Regions from separate parts of the Fulvimonas yonginensis genome, predicted to be linked through region 1. Evidence: predicted binding sites of a transcription regulator. Region 1 holds the regulator's gene; each other region holds the start of a gene.
What was found. The regulator HrcA, encoded in region 1, represses chaperone genes, less so after heat shock. The targets are predictions, from matches to a motif close to TTNGCACTCNNNNNNNNNGAGTGCNAA.

Region 1 (2,264 bases):
TGTCCTTGGCCACCGCGACCAGCGCGGGACGCAGCAGGCGGTCGTTCAGCAGGTAACCCTTCTGCAGCACGTCGACCACGGTGCCCGGCGCCTTGCCCGGCGCCTCGACCATGCTCACGGCGTGGTGGCGTTCCGGATCGAGCGGCTGGCCCAGGGGATCGACCTGCACCAGGCCCTGGGCTTCGGCGACCTTGAGCAGCGCCTTCAGGGTCAGCGCCAGGCCTTCGCGTACCGCCGCGGCATCGCCGCTCTCGATCGCCAGCCCGCGCTCGAGGCTGTCGTAGACCGGCAACAGCTCGTTCAGCAGCTTCTCGTTGGCGAAGCGGCGGGCCTGTTCGAGGTCGCGATGCAGGCGGCGACGCTGGTTCTCCAGCTCCGCGCGCTCGCGCAGCACGGTGTCGCGCAGCTCGGCATTGCTCGCCTCCAGCTCGGCGATGCGTGCCTGCAGGGCCTCCAGCCCGGACGCGTCGCCGGGGCCCGCCCCCTGTCCCGGCGCCTGCTCCGGTCCCTGTGCCTGGTCCGGCGTCTGCTCGTTGTTCTGCATGCATTACTCCCAAACAAAAGTGCGGGCCGGCACCTCCGTGCCGACCATTCGAAAACATGCGGGAAACCCGCCCTCCGGGGGCGGTTATAGGGACGTCGCGACGCGATTCAAGGCATCGCTCAGCAAACCGGCGGTCGCCTGCACCACCGGGATCACCCGGTCGTAGGCCATGCGGGTGGGCCCGATCACCCCGACCGCGCCCAGCACGCGGCCCTGCACGCCGTAGCTCGCGGTGACCACGCTGCAACCATCCAGGGCGGCGAAGCCCGATTCCTCGCCGATGAACAGCCGCACGCCCGGGGCGCGGGCGCACACTTCCATCAATTGCAGCAGCTCGCTCTTCTTCTGGAAGGCCTCGAACAGCTCGCGCAGGCGGTCCAGGTCCGCCAGTTCGGCGTACGACATCAGGTTGGTCTGGCCGCTGACCAGCACGTCCTCGCCCCCCCCCTGCGGCGCGAACGAGGCGGCCGCCAGCTCGGTGGCGCTGGCCACCAGGCGGTTGAGCTCGCTGCCCGCCTCGCGCAGCTCGCGCAGCAGGTGGGCGCGGATGTCGTCCACGCGCAGCCCGGCGAAATGCGTGTTCAGGTAGTTCGCGGCCTGCTCCAGCTCGCGGCCGTCCAGCGGCTTGGCCAGTTGCACGATGCGGTTCTGCACCTGGTTGTCGGAGAACACCAGGATCACCAGCACCCGCGACTCCGGCAGCGGCACGAAGTCGATGTGGCGCAGCGGGAAGTCGCCCTGGCGCGGCACGGTTACCACGCCGGCGAAATGGGTCATCGCCGAGAGCAGGGCCGAGACGTTGCCGAGCAGGTCGCGGGTGGTGGTGGGCCCGGGCGGCAGCTCACGCTTGAGCCGTGCCATCTCCTCGCGCGGCAGCGGCTGCAGCTCGATCAGGCTGTCGACGAACAGGCGCAGCCCGCGCGGCGTGGGCACGCGCCCGGCGGAGGTGTGCGGCGAGGCGACCAGGCCGGCGTCCTCCAGGTCCGCCATGATGTTGCGGATGGTGGCCGGGCTCACGTCCAGGCCGGACGAGCGCGACAGCGTGCGCGACCCTACCGGCTCGCCATTGGCCAGGTACTGCGCGATCAGCGTGCGCAGCAGGCGGCGGGCGCGGGCGTCGAGGTCGTGGCCGTGGGATCGGGTCATGCGCTGTGGCAAACGGTGAGACGGCACAGAAATAAGGTGTGGTACCGGAGTTTGCAAGAAAGCCGGTCGCGGCGGTAGCCACGCCCGTGCCCCCGTTCTCCCCGTACAATTCCAAGCCATGCTCACTTCCCTGTACGTCCGCCATTTCGCCGTCGTCGAAGAAGCCGAGGTCGCGTTTGGCCCTGGCCTGACCGTGGTCAGCGGCGAGACCGGCGCCGGCAAGTCCCTGCTGGTCGACGCCCTGGTGCTGCTGGCCGGCGCCCGCGCCGACAGCGGCATGGTCCGCGAGGGCTGCGACCGTGCCGAGCTGGCGGCCGAGTTCGACCTGTCCGCCCTGCCCGAGGCCCGTGCCTGGCTCGAGCGCGAGGAGCTCGACGACGAAGGCGCCTGCCAGCTGCGCCGCGTGATCCGCGCCGAGGGCAGCTCGCGCGCCTGGATCAACGGACGCCCCGCCAACGCCAGCCAGCTCGGCGAACTGGCGACCCTGCTGGTGGAGATCCACGGCCAGCACGAGCACCAGGCGCTGCTCTCGCGCGGCCACCAGATGGACCTGCTCGACGCTTATGCCGGCAAC
Region 2 (2,264 bases), on a different contig from region 1:
AGCGCGACCTCGGTATCCCGCGGCCGGACCACGGTTGCCTCACGCCCTGGGCGGACCGGGGCGTGCTCCTGCTCAACAGCGTGATGACGGTCGAGCAGGGCCGTGCGGGCGCCCACCAGAACCGCGGATGGGAGGGCTTCACCGACGCCGCCATCGAGGCGCTGAACCGCGAGCGCGAGGGCCTGGTGTTCCTGCTCTGGGGCGCCTATGCGCAGCGCAAGGGGCGGCTGGTCGACCCACGCCGCCATCGGGTGCTGAGCTCGGTGCATCCCTCGCCGTTGTCCGCGCACCGGGGCTTCATCGGCAACGGTCACTTCTCCGCGGCGAACCGCTATCTGGAAAGCCACGGGCAGGCACCGATCGACTGGTCGCTGCCACCGCGATCGCAACTGGCCGCTTGACCGGCAAAGGGGGGCTGCCGCCACCTTACGGAAAGGTTTCCAGCCAAGGAGCACGACCAATGCAAACCGTGGCTTCGGTATTCTCCTTTCGCTTGCTGTCGCCTGGCCGCTGGCCAGCACCGCGGCCCCCAGGACGGAGCCAACGCTTTCCCCGCTTCGAACAGCTCGACGCCAATCACGACGGTCTGCTCAGCCGTTCGGAGCTGCCCGACAGCCTGCAGGACATGCGGGCGTGCTTCAGCCAGTACGCCTACGTCGGAGGGCGGATTTCGCGGGAACCGACGCCCGGTACGCCGCCTACGCCGGCGTACCCGACGGCGTGCGGGTCACCCTGACGGAGTCCGACACGCACCGCCCGTAACGCCTGCCGGGGGCGCGGCTGAGCCCGTGGCCCGGTGACGGCGCGGCCATACGCCGGTTCACGACCGATAGATTCGGCCATGTGAACAATGGCCCCATGAGCCGCGCGGCAAAGGCTGGCGGAACCGCCGTTATTGCTGTACGATACGGTTCAATAATCCCGCAGCCGAACTTTTCGCTCCTTTAGCACTCTCAGCAGTCGAGTGCTAAGCTGCGTATAAATTGCCGGAGGTTCCACATGTCCCAAGCCTTGGTGACCGCCAACCTGCCGATCCCCAGCGTCGTTGGCAGCCTGGACGCCTACATCTCCGCGGTGCATCGCATCCCGGTGCTCAGCCATGACGAAGAGCAGGCGCTGGCGCGCCGCTTCGTCAAGGAGAACGACCTCGACTCCGCCCGCAAGCTGGTGATGTCGCACCTGCGTTTCGTGGTGCACGTGGCGCGCGGCTATTCCGGTTACGGCCTCGCCCTCGGCGACCTCATCCAGGAAGGCAACATCGGCCTGATGAAGGCGGTCAAGCGCTTCGATCCGGACCAGGGCGTGCGCCTGGTCAGCTTCGCGGTGCACTGGATCCGCGCGGAGATGCACGAGTTCATCCTGCGCAACTGGCGCATCGTCAAGGTCGCCACCACCAAGGCCCAGCGCAAGCTGTTCTTCAACCTGCGCAAGAGCAAGAAGCGCCTGGGCTGGATGAATGCCGAGGAAGTGCGCCTGGTGGCGCAGGACCTGGGCGTGCCGGAGGCGACCGTGCGCGAGATGGAGTCGCGCCTGTCGGGCCGCGACATCGGCTTCGAGGCGCCGGCCGACGCCGACGAGGACGCCAAGCCCGCACCGGAGGCCTTCCTGATCGACGAAGGCGCCGACCCCTACGAGAACGTGGCCGACGCGGACCAGGCCGACAGCCAGCTGGAGACGCTCTCCACCGCGCTGGCCAAGCTGGACGACCGCTCGCGCGACATCATCCAGCGCCGTTGGCTCAACGAGAACAAGGCCACGCTGCAGGACCTGGCCGACGAGTACGGCGTCTCGGCCGAGCGCATCCGCCAGGTCGAGGCGAACGCGATGAAGAAGATGCGCGCGCTGTTCTGAGCGGACGCGGCAACAGCCGCCGCCCGACCTGTGAAACACGACGGCCCCGCGAGGGGCCGTTTTTCTTCTCTGCGGTTGCCGCGGTGCGAGCGGGACCGTCGCGCAAGCCCGTCCCGCTTACAGCCGTTCGGCCAGCACCTTCTCCAGCTCGCGCTGGTCCGCGGCGAACTTGCGGATGCCTTCGGCGAGCTTGTCGCTGGCCATCGCGTCCTCGTTCATCCCCCAGCGGAAGCGCGCCTCGTCGATCGCGGGCGGACGCTCGCTGCGGGTGCCGTCGTCCACCAGGCGACGCGGCAGCGGCTCGGCGGAGGCGTCCAGCTGCTTGAGCAGGTCCGGGCTGATGGTGAGACGGTCGCAGCCGGCCAGCGCCTGGATCTGGCCCACGTTGCGGAAGCTCGCACCCATTACCACCG
Region 3 (2,264 bases), on a different contig from region 1:
AGGCGGTCCCTGCGGTCAGGCTGTGCGTGGCGAAGGTGAACAGCGCGAAGGGCAGGGCCGAGTTGGTCAGGCCCACCACCGCGATCGGTTTCCAGTGCCGGCGCCATTCCGCCAGGCGTGGGCGCGAGGCCAGCAGCGGCAGGAAGCACAGCGCCGCGCCGATGGCGCGCAGCCCCGCCAGCGGCAGCGCGCCGAAGGCGCCCGCGCCCAGCCGCATGAACAGGAACGAGCCGCCCCAGAGGGCGCCGAGGGACAACAGCACGGCCAGGTCGATCTTCTTCATGGAGGCGGGCACGGGAGGGAAGGGCGCAGCTTGCCACTGCGGCACTGACAAGGGCTGTCAGCAGCCTTGCGCGCGACCGGCAGTGCCCTCGCGCACCCAGTCCAGGTAGGCCGCATGGCCGCGCTCGACCGGCACGGCGATCAGCTCGGGAAGCTCGTACGGGTGCAGCGCCAGCAGACGCTCGCGCAGCGCCTCGAAGCGCGCGGTCGTGGTCTTGATCAGCAGCAATTCCTCCCGGTCGGTGGTGACCGACCCCTGCCAGCGGTAGGTCGAGGCCACCCCGGACAGCCGGTTCACGCAGGCGGCCAGCCGTTCGCCGACCAGCGTCTCGGCGATGCGCTGGGCGCTATCGGCGTCGGGGCAGGTGCAGTAGCAGAGCAGGACGGGATCGGGCATGGCGCGGGATGGTAGCCGCTCTCCCGGTGGGAAGGCGGCAGGGAGCCGGCTGGACCCGGAGGGCGCTTCGATCCGTCGCGCCGACCGCACCCCGGACGGCGCCCGTGTCCTGGGAGCGCCGCCATCCGATCACCGACCCCTTGAAACGCCCGGCGCTTCCCCCCACCTGCTGCGCCATTCGCGCTCCGCCCCCTTGCAGAGGCCGGTCGCGTCACTACAATTGGCACTCACCGTCACCGAGTGCTAACAAGGACCCGGTGATCCTCACCCTCTTTCAACCCGAACTGCTGGAGCCATCCATGAGCAAACTGCGTCCGCTGCACGATCGCGTCATCGTCAAGCGCCTGGAAGAAGAGCGCGTCTCCGCCGGCGGCATCGTCATTCCGGACAGCGCGACCGAGAAGCCGACCCGCGGCAAGGTCGTCGCCGCCGGCACCGGTCGCATCCTGGAGGACGGCAAGGTCCGTCCGATGAGCCTGAAGGAAGGCGACGTGGTCCTGTTCGGCAAGTACGCCGGCCAGGAAATCAAGGTCGACGGCGAAGAACTGGTCTTCCTCAAGGAAGACGACATCGTCGCGGTGATCGAAGGCTGATCAGCCTCTCCCGCTCTCTCTCGCAATCCACCTACCGAATTTGAAGGATTAGACATATGGCAGCCAAAGAAGTCCGCTTCGGCGAAGACGCCCGCTCGCGCATCCTCAAGGGCGTGAACACCCTGGCCAACGCGGTCAAGGTCACCCTGGGCCCCAAGGGCCGCAACGTCGTGCTCGAGAAGAGCTTCGGCGCCCCGACGATCACCAAGGACGGCGTGTCCGTGGCCAAGGAGATCGAGCTGGCCGACAAGTACGAGAACCTCGGCGCGCAGATCGTCAAGGAAGCCGCCTCCAAGACCTCCGACGTCGCCGGCGACGGCACCACCACCGCCACCGTGCTGGCGCAGGCGTTCATCCGCGAGGGCCTGAAGGCCGTCGCCGCCGGCATCAACCCGATGGACCTCAAGCGCGGCATCGACAAGGCGGTCAACGCCGCCGTCGCCGAGCTGAAGAACCTGTCCAAGCCGACCGCCGACGACAAGGCGATCGCCCAGGTCGGCACCATCTCGGCCAATTCCGACGCGGCCATCGGCGAGATCATCGCCACCGCGATGAAGAAGGTCGGCAAGGAAGGCGTGATCACCGTCGAGGAAGGCTCGGGCCTGGAGAACGAGCTCGACGTCGTCGAGGGCATGCAGTTCGACCGCGGCTACCTGTCGCCGTACTTCATCAACAACCAGCAGAGCCAGCAGGTCGAGCTGGAGGATCCGTTCATCCTGCTGCACGACAAGAAGATCTCCAACGTGCGCGAGCTGCTGCCGATCCTCGAGGGCGTGGCCAAGGCCGGCAAGCCGCTGCTGATCGTCGCCGAGGAAGTCGAGGGTGAGGCGCTGGCCACGCTGGTGGTCAACACCATCCGCGGTATCGTCAAGGTCGCCGCCGTCAAGGCGCCGGGCTTCGGTGACCGCCGCAAGGCGATGCTGGAGGACATGGCCATCCTGACCAACGGCCAGGTGATCTCCGAGGAAGTGGGCCTGCAGCTGGAGAAGGCC

Region 2: rpoH (RNA polymerase sigma factor RpoH) is a predicted target of HrcA. The motif match lies at 945-971, and genes of this name have one in related genera.
Region 3: groES (co-chaperone GroES) is a predicted target of HrcA. The motif match lies at 900-926, and genes of this name have one in related genera.

The regions. Positions count from the first base shown of each region.
Region 1 is NZ_JBBBNY010000015.1:62,351-64,614, forward strand. It holds gene grpE (nucleotide exchange factor GrpE) at 1-544, opposite strand, end outside; gene hrcA (heat-inducible transcriptional repressor HrcA) at 629-1,690, opposite strand; gene recN (DNA repair protein RecN) at 1,809-2,264, shown strand, end outside.
Region 2 is NZ_JBBBNY010000001.1:416,026-418,289, forward strand. It holds gene ung (uracil-DNA glycosylase) at 1-401, shown strand, start outside; gene rpoH (RNA polymerase sigma factor RpoH) at 1,000-1,851, shown strand; gene tal (transaldolase) at 1,969-2,264, opposite strand, start outside.
Region 3 is NZ_JBBBNY010000004.1:26,885-29,148, reverse strand. It holds gene WAT24_RS07750 (DMT family transporter) at 1-283, opposite strand, end outside; gene cutA (divalent-cation tolerance protein CutA) at 341-679, opposite strand; gene groES (co-chaperone GroES) at 979-1,272, shown strand; gene groL (chaperonin GroEL) at 1,329-2,264, shown strand, end outside.